Regions from separate parts of the Clostridium sp. LIBA-8553 genome, predicted to be linked through region 1. Evidence: a T-box and tRNA genes for the amino acid it is inferred to sense, from the RefSeq annotation. Region 1 holds a T-box; the other holds one or more tRNA genes.
The links. The T-box of region 1 lies ahead of thrS (threonine--tRNA ligase). A T-box ahead of a tRNA ligase gene usually reads a tRNA of that ligase, here a tRNA-Thr.
Positions count from the first base shown of each region.

Region 2: it has a tRNA-Thr gene. The T-box ahead of thrS (threonine--tRNA ligase) is inferred to sense a tRNA for this amino acid. The anticodon was not compared.

Region 1 is NZ_CM173489.1:3,112,722-3,120,146, forward strand. Features, by position in the region: tRNA gene AC2JAQ_RS14045 (tRNA-Lys) at 102-177, opposite strand; tRNA gene AC2JAQ_RS14050 (tRNA-Gly) at 223-296, opposite strand; tRNA gene AC2JAQ_RS14055 (tRNA-Gln) at 368-442, opposite strand; tRNA gene AC2JAQ_RS14060 (tRNA-Arg) at 446-522, opposite strand; gene AC2JAQ_RS14065 (hypothetical protein) at 624-1,316, opposite strand; gene AC2JAQ_RS14070 (HNH endonuclease signature motif containing protein) at 1,507-1,911, shown strand; gene AC2JAQ_RS14075 (GDSL-type esterase/lipase family protein) at 2,105-4,006, opposite strand; tRNA gene AC2JAQ_RS14080 (tRNA-Lys) at 4,308-4,383, opposite strand; tRNA gene AC2JAQ_RS14085 (tRNA-Gly) at 4,428-4,501, opposite strand; tRNA gene AC2JAQ_RS14090 (tRNA-Gly) at 4,507-4,581, opposite strand; tRNA gene AC2JAQ_RS14095 (tRNA-Gly) at 4,591-4,664, opposite strand; tRNA gene AC2JAQ_RS14100 (tRNA-Leu) at 4,669-4,752, opposite strand; T-box leader at 4,996-5,214, shown strand; gene thrS (threonine--tRNA ligase) at 5,302-7,233, shown strand; gene AC2JAQ_RS14110 (M3 family oligoendopeptidase) at 7,317-7,425, opposite strand, start outside.
Region 2 is NZ_CM173489.1:2,956,375-2,963,799, forward strand. Features, by position in the region: gene nagA (N-acetylglucosamine-6-phosphate deacetylase) at 33-1,169, shown strand; gene metK (methionine adenosyltransferase) at 1,294-2,469, opposite strand; SAM riboswitch class I at 2,727-2,833, opposite strand; tRNA gene AC2JAQ_RS13210 (tRNA-Tyr) at 2,910-2,995, opposite strand; tRNA gene AC2JAQ_RS13215 (tRNA-Thr) at 3,001-3,076, opposite strand; tRNA gene AC2JAQ_RS13220 (tRNA-Tyr) at 3,102-3,187, opposite strand; tRNA gene AC2JAQ_RS13225 (tRNA-Thr) at 3,193-3,268, opposite strand; tRNA gene AC2JAQ_RS13230 (tRNA-Val) at 3,287-3,362, opposite strand; tRNA gene AC2JAQ_RS13235 (tRNA-Tyr) at 3,367-3,452, opposite strand; tRNA gene AC2JAQ_RS13240 (tRNA-Thr) at 3,458-3,533, opposite strand; gene AC2JAQ_RS13245 (hypothetical protein) at 3,682-4,365, opposite strand; gene yyaC (spore protease YyaC) at 4,472-5,002, shown strand; gene mreB (rod shape-determining protein MreB) at 5,041-6,078, opposite strand; gene spoIIID (sporulation transcriptional regulator SpoIIID) at 6,168-6,419, opposite strand; gene AC2JAQ_RS13265 (peptidoglycan DD-metalloendopeptidase family protein) at 6,491-7,258, opposite strand; gene spoIID (stage II sporulation protein D) at 7,372-7,425, opposite strand, start outside.

The DNA.
Region 1 (7,425 bases):
AATTCTTGTTACATAGTATTATATTAATTAATTTTTCTTATATCAAATGTATCGATATATTTTAAAATAAAATAAAAAAGCATCGCTATATAAGCGATGCTTGGTGCACCATCAGGGATTCGAACCCTGGACTCCCTGATTAAGAGTCAGGTGCTCTACCAACTGAGCTAATGGTGCATATTGTATTTTTTAAGATAATTTTACAGTAAACTCTTAAAAAAATGGAGCGGGTACCGGGAATCGAACCCGGGTATCCAGCTTGGAAGGCTGGTGTTCTACCATTGAACTACACCCGCTTGGTATGTTTATATGTTAACACAATGTTAACACGTTGTCAAGTATTTTTTTGATTCATCATTCAAAAAAATGGCTGGGATAGCAGGATTCGAACCTGCGAATGACGGAGTCAAAGTCCGTTGCCTTACCGCTTGGCGATATCCCAACATGGTGTACCTTAAGGGATTCGAACCCCTGACCCACGGCTTAGAAGGCCGTTGCTCTATCCAGCTGAGCTAAAGATACAAACTTGAATCAACAAAAATTATTATACATAATTATTTAAAAATTGTCAACATTTTTTTGAATTTATTTTATATTTTTATTAATACTAAGCGAATTTAATTTTAAACAATATCTTCCAAGTACTTAAATAATACGGTTTTAAATCTTTCTTCATCATCTTTATTTTTATGAGCATTTCTACAAACTTTAAACCACTCTTCTGTAGTCATTCCTATAGTTTTTTCATAGCAATCTTCACAATCAGTTTGTAAATTAGTTTCAACTACAAATCTACCTAATTCTTCAGCATTATTGAAGACTTTTAAGTATAAAAATTCATCCTTATCTCCGATCCAATTGTTATTAAATCTACTACAGAATATTTTTAATTTTCTCATTCCATTTTCAGCATTGTATCCATTTAACTTCCTTAATGCTAAAATGTCATTTTTCATTTTTTCTCTATCTTCTTCTGTTGCTTTACTCTTTATTATAGAAATAATTTTTTCAACATCAATCGATGGAATATGTGTTACTAATTTTCTTTTTCCTTCAACCCATTTATAATAAGCCTCTGGCATAAAGACATATTGTATAAATTGTATTAGGCTATTATAATTAGGTACCATTACCCAGACATTTTGAAATCCAACATGTCTGTTGAATATTACATAATGTAGATACTTTGTGTCTTCAGTTATAGGTTCATCTTTGAACATTCTTCCTTTTAGGGTTTCATTTTTTCTTATTAATTCACCCCAATATTTCTCGGGATTTTCTTCTTTTTTTAATCTTTGACGAAATAAGTTACGCATCTTAAAACCCCCTTTATATACTTTATAATTTAATTATATTGCTAACTTTTTTTAACATCAAAGTGTAAAAAATCCTAAATTTCTTTATATACCCTCGTATACATCTAAAAAAGCTTGCTTATATTGATTAAACTATTTTTTTATGCTATTTTAATACTATAAATGGGTATATCAAATTAAGGAGGATTATATGTCTTATTGTTGTGAGATTTGTGGTAATTACGCTGATGTTCATCACATAGTTCATAAATCAGAGGGTGGTCTAGACTTTAAACTAAACTATAAATATTTGTGTAAGAAACATCACCGTTCTAAATGTAGCCCTCATAGAGATAAGGTTGTTGATTTAAATTATAAACTTGAAATGCAGAATAAACTTAATGAGCTCTTCATAAAAAGTTTTTATACTGGTAATGATATAAAAACTATGCTAGGACTTACACCAGGTTCCTTAAAAAAATTAACTAAGAACCTAAAGCGTTATAAAGAAGGATATTCTAAGGATGAATTAATATTTAATCTTATGGGCAAAAAAGTTTATTCAGAAGAATATATAGAAGATTTCATATTGCAAAAAGCAATAAGTTGTATATAAAAAAGCTGTATCAAGACTAATCCAGTTTTGATACAGCTTTATTTTATATTAATTACTAATTATTTAATCTTCCTCATGAAATAAAGCTATCTTTTTCTTTTTTTAAACAAGTTAAAATTTTATCCCCTTATTTTGCATTCTAACTAATTTTTTTATAATTACTAATTACTTTAAACAACTAACTTTTAACATCTTAAAGTGATTTATCCCATGGTGTTTCTATTGTAAACCCACATGTTAAACTATTATAATTATAGATTCTTAAATCCTTCAAAATCTTCTTAGCAATTTCTAAATGTCCCCTATGATTAGGACTTCCTTCTACTAGCCATGATTTTTGAAGTAATTCTTGACCTTTACTTAATTTATACCAATATTTATAATGATCTATTAACAATATTTCTTCTTCCTTAGCAACCTCTCTTATAGCTTTTATATATTCCTCTATATTTCTTTCATTTTTTATTGGACTTTGCAAAACAGGTATGGAGTTTATACTTTTAATTTTGCCTATTATATGAATTAAATTCTGTTTAAATTCTTCTGGAGTAATTTTTTCATATCCTCCAATCATAATAAAAACAGCTTTAGGATTGTATTTTGATACTAAATATTCAAAATTATTCATTAAATACTCTGAATTAGCCTCTTCTATACCAGAGTTAATCATAAACCTTTCTCTCTTATTTATGCTTCCATCATTTAATTCCCACCTAATTCTTTCTTCTACATATTCAACATAGTTTTTATAACCAAAGGTATTTCCTTTGCCAGTTGTATCTCTATCTCCCCAAAATACCCATACTCCCTTTTCATCTTCATTTATTAAGTTTGTCATAGATTCTAAATTATCATTGAAATTTTCTTTAGTAGACTTAATTAATTCTTCCTGAGATAAATTTTCCTCATATATATCAATATAAGATATATGTCCATAATAGAACCCTTCTTCATAATCTTTATTATCTAGATTTCGTCCTATATTAAAGGAATTTGCATTACTTATGTTCTTAAAAAATCCTTTATTCAATTTACTATTAATTAATTCTCCATCTACATATATTTTTGTTCCATGATCCCTTACATCTATTGCAAGAGTATGCCACATTCCATCATTATATCCACCTTTTGAAGTAGTTATATTTATTGAAAAAACCCCCTTCTCTCTAACTGAGAAATGAATTTTCCCATTATTTATAGCTAAAATAAGATTACTATCATCATCTCTTGAATCAAAAAAACTTAATATTGTTTGATTATTTCTATTATTTTCAACTTTAAACCTTGAAACTATAGATCCCTTTTCTAAATTACTAACTTTATTTAAATCCTTTGATTTATCTATAAAATCTCCACTAAACATTTTCTCTATCTTATAACTTACCAAACTTTTCTTTCCCTCTACCCCTTCATAACTAGGATAATAAGTAGTATCAACTCTCCTTCCCAAGTCATTTTCTACTTTTATTGGATAACTTAAATTGCAGGTATAACTATCTTCATCAAAAATATCTAATTCCTTAAAAATAAATTTAACTATTTCTAAATGCCCTTTTTCATTAGGATGTATTAAATCATTAAGAAGCTCATTTTTAAGATTAGGATTCTCTTTTTCTAGTTCCTCCCAATGACTATAATGATCCATCAACATTACATTCTTTTCACTAGCAATCTCTCTAATAACCTCCATATAAAATTTAAGACTTTTCCTACTTAAATCCATTTTTATTGTATTACTTGTTTGAAGAATTGGTATTGCCCCAAATTCTCTAACTTTATTAATAAGTTCTATTATATTGCTTCTATACTCTTCTAAAGAAACTATTTGATTTGATGAATCATTCATTCCAAGCATTATAAAAACAATATCTGGATCGTATATATTAACACAGATATGAAAGTCATTTATTATGTCTCTAGTTGTAGCTCCTGACACCCCAGTATTAAAAACCATAATATTCTCGTTTTTAAATTTCTCTTTTAATCTTTCTCTAAAATGTTCTGTATAACTTCTATATCCTTTAGTATGAAGTGGTCCATGAGTTATACTATCTCCAGTAAACACAATATTTAACCCTTTATCACCTCTAATCATTCTAATTCCCTCTTTCTTTTTATCCTCTAATTTTAATTTATAATATCATTTTACTTTAACTAAAAATAATATTTCTTCAGAACTTAATTATCTACAAACTAATTACATATTTTGTAGATTACTATTTAATTAATTATATCCCCTTATATGTTTATTACCAGAAAAATATTAATATGCTAAAAATTATATTTACTAATCAAACTATAGAAATTTAATTTCAATAAAAAAGACTTCAATAAAATTATGAAGTCTCCTAAAAATCTATTGTAAAATAAAAAAGCATCGATTATAAATCGATGCTTGGTGCACCATCAGGGATTCGAACCCTGGACTCCCTGATTAAGAGTCAGGTGCTCTACCAACTGAGCTAATGGTGCATATTGTGTTTTTTTAAATAATTTTACAGTTAAACTAAAAAAAATGGAGCGGGTACCGGGAATCGAACCCGGGTATCCAGCTTGGAAGGCTGGTGTTCTACCATTGAACTACACCCGCATAAGTGGAGCGGAAGACGGGACTCGAACCCGCAACTTTCACCTTGGCAAGGTGACACTCTACCATTGAGTCACTCCCGCATATTTAATTGGAGCGGGTACCGGGAATCGAACCCGGGTATCCAGCTTGGAAGGCTGGTGTTCTACCATTGAACTACACCCGCTTAGTGGTGCAGGTGAAGGGAGTCGAACCCCCACGCCGTAGGCGCTAGATCCTAAGTCTAGTGCGTCTGCCAATTCCGCCACACCTGCAAAACTATGTTTTAATTATAATATTTTTCAAACTCTATTTCAAGTATTTTTTTGTAAATTATTCTCTATAAACTTTAATTTAAATGTATCAATTGTATGACTTTGATTATATAATATTGAAATACTAAATTGTGCTTATATTTTTTAAATTCTAAAGATTTTTAATTAAGTTTTATTTTATTGTTTTATCCATTGACATACAAAACCAATAAACTTATAATCTAAAGTAAATATTATAAATCTATTAACACAATGAAGAGACGAGTAAACTTTGGTACATTTTCAGAGAGAGGGTACATTAGCTGTAAGTACTTTTAAATGGAATTAGTTGAAGACTACCTCTGAGTGACTCTAATCCAGTCCGTTATAATCACGTTACGATTAATTTAAGTGGTACTTTATTTAATATTACTAAAGTACAATTTGGGTGGAACCACGGGAATATACACTCTCGTCCCTTTTCTGATTAGGAAAGAGACGAGAGTTTTTTATTTTATATGAATGATAAAAAACTATATGAAAAACATAATTTTGAAAGGAGAAATTGATATGATAAAAATTACACTTAAAGATGGTTCAATTAAAGAAGTTGAAGCTGGACTATCAGTTTTCGAAATAGCTCAAAGCATAAGCCAAGGTTTAGCTAGAAACGCTTGTTGCGGTATAGTAAATGGAAAAGTTGAGGACTTAAGATTTATAGTTAATGAAGATTCTTCATTAGAAATCTGTACTTTCGATTCTAAAGAAGGTCAACATGCTTTTAACCACACTGCTTCTCATGTATTAGCAGCTGCAGTTAAAAGATTATTCCCTAACGATAAATTAGCTATAGGACCATCAATAGACAATGGATTCTATTATGACTTTGATACTGAGAAACCATTCTCTGCTGATCAATTAAATAAATTAGAAGAGGAAATGAAAAAAATAATAAAAGAAAATCCTGAAATAAAGAGATTTGAACTTCCTAGAAATGAAGCTTTAGATCTTATGAAGGATGAACCTTACAAAGTTGAACTTATAAATGAGCTTCCAGAAGGCGAAATAATTTCATTCTATCAAATAGGTGATTTCGTAGACCTTTGTGCTGGACCTCACTTAATGGCTGTTAAACCAATGAAAGCAGTTAAGTTATTAAGATCCACTGGTGCTTACTGGAAAGGTGACGAAAAGAACAAAATGCTTTCAAGAGTATATGGTACTGCTTTCCCTAAAAAAGCTGAGCTAGATGCTTATTTAGAAGCTTTAGAAGAAGCTAAGAAAAGAGACCATAACAAATTAGGTAGAGAACTTGGAATATTCACTACTGATGAAAATGTAGGTCAAGGTCTTCCTCTATTAATGCCAAAAGGAGCTAGAATAATTCAAACTCTTCAAAGATGGATAGAAGACGAAGAAGAAAGAAGAGGATATGTTTTAACTAAAACTCCTTTAATGGCTAAGAGTGATCTTTACAAAATATCAGGACACTGGGATCACTATAAAGATGGTATGTTCGTTTTAGGCGATGAAGAACACGATAGTGAGGTATTCGCTTTAAGACCAATGACTTGCCCATTCCAATATGCAATATATAACTCAACTCAACATAGTTATAGAGACTTACCTGTAAGATTCGCTGAAACTTCAACTCTATTCAGAAACGAAGCTTCAGGAGAAATGCATGGTCTTATAAGAGTAAGACAATTCACTCTTGCTGATGGACATATAGTATGTACTCCAGAGCAATTAGAAGATGAATTCAAAAACACTGTTGACTTAGTTAAATATGTTATGACTACTTTAGGAATAGCTGATGATATCACTTACAGATTCTCAAAATGGGATCCAAATAATACTGATAAATACATCAACGATCCTGAAGCTTGGGAAAATACTCAAAATATAATGAGAGAAATATTAAATCACTTAAATATAGACTTTACTGAAGCTGATGATGAAGCTGCTTTCTATGGTCCAAAACTTGATATCCAATTCAAGAACGTTCATGGAAAAGAAGATACAATCATCACTATCCAAATAGACTTCGCTTTAGCTGAAAGATTTGGAATGTACTACATCGATAAAGATGGAGAAAAGAAACGTCCTTACATCATTCACAGAAGTTCAATTGGATGTTATGAAAGAACACTAGCAATGCTTATAGAAAAATATGCAGGTGCTCTTCCAACTTGGATAGCTCCAGTTCAAGCTAAAGTTCTTCCTCTATCAGACAAATATGCTGATTACGCTAACGAAGTTGTTGAGGAATTAAGAAGAAGAGGCGTTAGAGTTGAAGCTGACCATAGAGCTGAAAAAATAGGATACAAAATAAGAGAAGCTAGATTAGAAAGATCTCCTTACATCTTAGTTGTTGGAGAAAAAGAAGCTGAAAACAAAGAAGTTTCTGTAAGAAGTAGAAAGAACGGTGAAGAAGGTGCTATGCCTTTAGCTGACTTCATAAACAGAATAGTTCTTGAAATAGCTAACAAAGAAAACTAAGAACTTTCAAATCTGTAAAAGACTTAGTTAAACAAAAAGAACTTGGATAATTTATTCCAAGTTCTTTTTTGATTTATTACATATTAAAATTTGCTATCATCTATGCCTTCTAGATACTCATCTACTACTCCAACTATACTTTCGACACATCCGTTTTCAAATGGTGATTTTAAGTTAGCGTATTTTAATAAT
Region 2 (7,425 bases), 160 kb from region 1:
ATCTTAAGATTATTATGAGGAAGGTGATTCGTATGTTAATAAAAAATTGTAACATAGTATATTTAGATAGAATTGAACCTGGAAATATACTATTAGAAAATGGAAAGATTAAAGCTATAAACCCAAAAGAAGAAACTAATTGTGAAATACTAGATGGACAAGGACTTTATGTATCTCCTGGATTTATAGATGTTCATATACATGGAGCTGGCGGACACGATACTATGGATGGTACTTATGAAGCTATTAATGAAATTTCAAAAGTTATAGTTAAACATGGTACTACTTCATTCTTACCAACAACAATGACAGTAGCTGCTGAAGATGTGTGCAAATCAATGGAAGCTATCCATAAAGCAAAAACTGAAGGTACAGATGGAGCTAATGTTTTAGGAGCTCACTTAGAAGGACCATTCATAAGCCCAAGTGCTATCGGAGCTCAAAACCCAGACTTCTTAATACCTCCAACAAAGGAAAACTTCTATAAGTTAGTTGGAGAAAATGAAGATGACGTTGTTTCAATAACTCTTGCTCCAGAAGTAGATGGTGCTAAAGAACTTACTAAATTCTTAAGTGAAAAAGGTATCGTTGTTTCAATGGGACACACAAAAGCTACTTATGAAGAAGCTATGGAAGGAATAAAATGTGGATGTTCTCATGCTACTCACTTATTTAATGCCATGACACCATTCACTCATAGAGAACCTGGGGTTGTAGGTGCTGTTTTTGATAGTGAAATAACTACAGAAACAATCTCAGATGGTATTCATATATCATACCCAAGTTTAAGAGTTGCATACAAACAAAAAGGAACAGATAAAGTTTTATTAATAACTGATGCCATGATGGCTTGCTGTATGCCTGATGGAATGTATTCTTTAGGTGGTCAAGATGTTGAAGTTAAAGATGGAGCTGCAAGACTATTAAGTGGATCTTTAGCAGGATCAATATTAACTCTAGATGTGGCAGTTAAAAATATCTTTAACAACACTGATTATTCACTTAATGAAGTTATAAAAATGGCTACTTTCAATGGTGCTAAACATTGCAAAGTTGCTGATAGAAAAGGACTAATTAAAGAAGGTTACGACGCCGACTTAATTCTTTTTGATGAAAACATAGATATAAAATATGTAATAGTTAATGGAAAATTAGTTCATAAAGCTTAATAAAAAAACACTTTGGGATACCAAAGTGTTTTTATTTCTTAATTTTAAATATTTAAATATATTATAAAATAAATTCTATAAAAATTAAAAAGCTTAGGAAGAACATCCTAAGCTTTTATTTGTATTAAAGGTATTTTTTTATTTCCTCAACTTTATCTAATTTTTCCCATGGAAGATCTAAGTCTGTTCTTCCAAAATGTCCATAAGCAGCTGTTTGCTTATAGATAGGTCTTCTTAAGTCTAGGTCTCTTATTATAGCACCTGGTCTTAAATCAAATACTTTATTTATTATATTAACTATTTCTTCATCTGATACTTTTCCAGTTCCGAAAGTATCTACTATAATTGATACTGGTCTAGCAACACCAATAGCATACGCAACTTGAACTTCTAATTTATCTGCCACGCCTGCAGCAACTAAGTTTTTAGCCACCCATCTAGCAGCATATGCAGCTGATCTATCAACCTTAGTTGGATCTTTTCCTGAGAAAGCACCACCACCGTGTCTTCCATATCCACCATAAGTATCAACTATGATCTTTCTTCCTGTTAATCCAGCATCACCTTGAGGTCCACCGATAACGAATCTTCCTGTTGGATTTATGTAATACTTAGTATTTTCATCTAATAACTCTGCTGGTATAACAGCTTTTATAACATGTTCCATTAAATCAGCTTGTATTTGCTCTTGAGATACTTCTGGACCATGTTGTGTTGAAATTACTATTGCATCTATTCTAACTGGTTTATCATTTTCATATTCAACAGTAACTTGTGTTTTTCCGTCTGGTCTTAAGTAAGGTAAAGTTCCGTTCTTTCTTACTTCTGTTAATCTTCTTGATAATCTATGAGCCATAGCAATTGGTGCTGGCATATATTCTTCAGTTTCATTAGTAGCAAAACCAAACATCATTCCTTGGTCTCCTGCTCCTACTGCGTCTATATCTATTTTTTCACCAGCTCTTGATTCTAGAGCTTCATCAACTCCCATAGCTATGTCTGATGATTGCTCATCTATTGTAGTCATAACTGAACAAGTTTCACAGTCGAAACCATACTTGGCTCTATCATATCCTATGTTTTTTATAGTTTCTCTAGCTATTTTAGGAATATCAACATAACAGTTAGTTGTTATTTCTCCCATTACCATTACTAATCCTGTAGTAACAGCTGTTTCGCAAGCAACTCTTGCATTTGGATCTTTTTCAAATATAGCATCTAAAACTGCATCTGAAATTTGGTCACATATTTTATCTGGATGTCCTTCAGTAACTGATTCTGATGTAAATAATCTTCTCATGGCTATAACGCTATCTTACTATCTTAAATAAGATAGCCGATTCACCCCTTTCACTTTTTATTTATTTCAACCCTGTTTTTTTAATTATTCATTAAATTATTCTTTCCAACTATCTAAAATAATATCTTTAATCTTTTATTTAAAAAAGTTATATATCTTAATGCGCGCTTTTAAGATATATTTTATTAACAAAAAAATCTCTTCTAAACCTTTAAAAGATTTAAGAAGAGATTCTAGTTATACACTAAATTTATCTTCTCTCATCTTGTAAAGAAAATTCTTTACCGGAATTGGCACCGTGGTGACTTCTCACTGGTTGCCGGGTTTCATAGGGCCTTTTTCCCTCCACCTCTCTGGATAAGAGTATATAAATACTAAATATTCTATTTTATTAAGATATTATTTTAAACAAAGAGACACTATTCTCAAGTGTCTCTTGCTGGTGGTGGAAGAAGGATTCGAACCTTCGAAGTCGTCCGACAACAGATTTACAGTCTGCCCCCTTTGGCCACTCGGGAATTCCACCACATATGGAGCTGATGATCGGACTTGAACCGATAACCTGCTGATTACAAGTCAGCTGCTCTGCCAATTGAGCCACACCAGCATATCAATATTTTGTTTTAAATAAATGGTGGTGGAAGAAGGATTCGAACCTTCGAAGTCGTCCGACAACAGATTTACAGTCTGCCCCCTTTGGCCACTCGGGAATTCCACCACATGTGGAGCTGATGATCGGACTTGAACCGATAACCTGCTGATTACAAGTCAGCTGCTCTGCCAATTGAGCCACACCAGCACATTTATTAATTTTTAATGGTGGTCGCAACAGGGATCGAACCTGTGACCCCCTGCTTGTAAGGCAGGTGCTCTCCCAGCTGAGCTATGCGACCTTATTGGTGGTGGAAGAAGGATTCGAACCTTCGAAGTCGTCCGACAACAGATTTACAGTCTGCCCCCTTTGGCCACTCGGGAATTCCACCACTTATGGAGCTGATGATCGGACTTGAACCGATAACCTGCTGATTACAAGTCAGCTGCTCTGCCAATTGAGCCACACCAGCACATTTATTGTTTTTCTTTGTCGTTTTGGCTCATCGCCAATCGACAAGACTTAGTATATATTGTTATGCTTTTTATTTCAAACTCAATTTCAGGTCATTTCCAGCAATTATGTTAAGTTATTTTCGATTTTCTCAATATATCTTTTATTTACTTCTTTTTTAATTGTATATTTTCTTCAATCAATTCAATATTTATATATGGACTCAATATATCTTTCATTTCCTTGTATTCTTTCTCTTCCAATTTATCCTTTAAGATTCTAAATATATCAACCGCAGCATCAAGCTCATCGCTTCTTTTAATGTGCTCTAATAATATTCCATAGTCTGATATAGATAAATTTTTAGCTATAGATATTAGTTTAAATTTATCCGATTTTGCTATTTTTTTTGGAATTGAGAATTTATCCATTTTAAAAACCTCTTCGCTTTCTTCTTCCAAAGAACTCTCTACATTAAAATTATCCTTACCTTTATTACCTTTATTTTTCTCAATCTCCTTTACAGACTCTTCAATTTTTTCTTCTATAGCCTCTTCTTTTTTTTCTATTTCAGATTCATACTCATCAAAAATATCTCTTTCTTTTGCATCATAATTATTATTTTCATCCAATTTATTATTATTATCTTCTTTTTCTTTTTTTTCTTCAATTTTATTATACTCTTTATTTTTATTACTGTTTTCATCTAAATAATTCTTGCTTTCTTCTTCTATCCTATTAACTTCAAATTTTTGATTGTGTTCAAAATTTAAATTAACAAGGTACAACATAATCCCCATTGTAATTGTAGTAAAAAAAAGTATTAAAAAACTTAAAACCCCTCTATTCATTAATACATTCACCTCCTCTTTTAATAATTGCCACCTAAAATCTTTTTTATACTTCTCTTTAATATTTCTAATTATCCCTTCATATAATTAATCAGGGGGTGAAGCCTTGAAAAAAATAAAAACTTATTACGAACATTATTTAGCATATTATGAAATTTCAAATTTTTTAAAAGATTATATAGATGAAAAAACATTAATAGTATGTATAGGTACAGATAAATGTATAGGTGATTGTTTAGGACCTCTAGTTGGGACTCTATTAAAAGAAAAATTCTTTCCCTTAAATGTATTTGGAACACTTGAATCTCCTATACATGCACTTAATCTCGATAAAAAAATAACTGAAATATTAAAAAATTATCCTGGATATAAAATAGTAGCTATAGATGCCTGTTTAGGAGATTCAAAATCTATTGGAGAAATTCATACTAGAAACGAACCAATACACCCTGGAAAAGGTGTTGGAAAAACTCTTAGAAGCGTTGGCGACACTTCTATTATTGCAATAGTTGATTCATCTGAAAATATAGATTTATTTACTAGTAGACCTATTAGATTAAGCTTCATCTTAGACATGGCTAAAGTTATCGTTGATGCTTTGATACACGCTTATTATTTAAGCACAAAAAAAAATTAACCATATATCTCTTAATATTAAGAGATATATGGTTAATTTTATTCATCAATTAATTTTACTTCTAAATCGTCCATACTTAAGTTTATTTTTTCGAAAGATTTAAGAACCTTTCCAGTTCCCTCAGCTACGCATCTTACAGCATCTTCTGCTACATTAACCTTAACACCAGTTCTTTGCTCAATGAATTTATCTAAACCATTTAGTAAAGCTCCTCCACCAGTCATAAGAATTCCTTCTTCAATTATATCAGCAGCTAATTCTGGTGGTGTTTTTTCAAGAACAGAATGTACAGCTTCACCAATTATACCTACCTCATCTTTTAATGCTACTCTAAGCTCTTCACTATCTACCTTTATAATTCCAGGCAGACCAGTTATTAAATTTCTCCCTTTTACTTCCATTAGTTCATTTCTATTGCCTTTTACAACTGTTGCAACATTTATTTTAAGTTCTTCAGCAGTTCTCTCACCAATCATAAGTCTGTATTTATTTCTAACAAACTTAATTATAGCTTCATCAAATTTATCACCAGCGACCTTTACAGATTCTCTAATAACAATTCCACCTAAAGATATTATAGCAATGTCTGCAGTTCCTCCACCTATATCAACAACCATATGCCCACTAGCCTTTGATATATCTAATCCAGCTCCTATTGCAGCAGCTAATGGTTCTTCTATAAGATATACATTTTTAGCTCCTGCATTCTTAGCAGCATCTATAACTGCTCTTTTCTCTATTTCAGTTGCTTGAGAAGGTATGCACACCATAACCTTTGGCGCTGATATTCTTCTATTTCCAACACCTTTTTTAATGAAATATTTTAACATAGCTTCTGTCATTTCATAATCTGATATTACACCATTTCTCATAGGTCTTAATGCTACTATATTTCCTGGTGTTCTACCAATCATTTGTCTTGCAGCTTCTCCTACTGCTAAAACTTTGTTTTTATTTTTGTCTATTGCTACCACTGATGGCTCTTTTAAGACTATACCTTTATCCTTCATATAGACAAGAACTGTTGCTGTCCCAAGATCTATGCCCATATCTGTACCTTTTCTCCAAAACCACATACTTACACTCCCTAATATATAATAAAATCATTATTTTGTCGTAAAATTATACATAAATACTAACTTTTATTATATAAGGAATATTTTTATCATTCAACAATTTTATACTTTAACTTGGTAGCTTTTCCACCTCTTATATGTCTTTCAGCCTTATTTAAATCCAATATACTTTTTGCCTCTTCAGCTATATCTGGATTTATTTTAGGCAACCTTTCAGTCATATCTTTATGTATAGTACTCTTACTTACTCCGAAAACCTTAGCTGTTTTCCGTATAGTAGCTCTTGAATGAATAATGTACTGAGCTACTTCTAAAACTCTTTCCTCAATATAATCTTTCAAGAACCTTACCTCCTTAAAAATATTACTATTATTTAATCAGCTGCCTAAAGGGCAGCTGATTATCTCTTAAATTATTCTCTTACTGGAATATCCTTTAAATATTTTTGTGGATCTACTGGTTCTTTAGAATTTTCCATATGGAACATTAAATAAGTTTCAGAAACTCTATCACTTGGGCTATTTTGAATAGTTCTTCCAACTTTACCTATAGAATCTCCTTTTTTAACAGTATCTCCCTCTTTAACTTTTATTTCAGGATCTAAGTTGCCATAAAATCCAACAACACCATTTTGATGCTCTATCTTAACAAAGCATCCTTCTTTTGAATTTCCTTTTCCTGCTTCTACAACCTTCCCATCACTAATAGCTAAAACCTCTGTTCCTTCAGCAACTTCAATATCTATACCTTTATAAACAGATGCACTTTGACCTGATTCATTTAATCTAGGCTCTAAGTTATATACTCTTGTTATAACTCCATCTTTAACTGGTGATATAAAACTTTGGCTTTGGTTTGAAGTAGCCACAGATTCATCTGTATTGTTTCCTTCAGCTTTTTCTTCTACATTCTCTTCATTAGATGCATGTTCTTCTGAATCACCAACATCCTCTGTTTTTCCTTCAACTAGCTCTGCATCATCAAATGTATTACCAGTTGCAGCACTATTATCCTCTGTATTTTCTATACTATTTTCTGCTATACTTTCATCTCCTGTGTTATTCGCGCTCTTATTTGCTACCACTACTCCAACCGTTGCTATTAAGCATAGGCAAACAAATAAAACTACATAAAATCCATCCTTTTTAATAAATCTCTTAAATTGGTCTTTTTTATTCATTTTCAACACCTCCGTTACTAATTCTGTCCATTTATCCTAAATTAATACACATATAAAAATCTTTTTTCATAAAAAAATCAACAAGCAAATAAATATTTGCTTGTTGATTTTAATTAATTATACATAAAAACCTTATTAATTTTTTCTATCTTACTTCCTTTAAAATA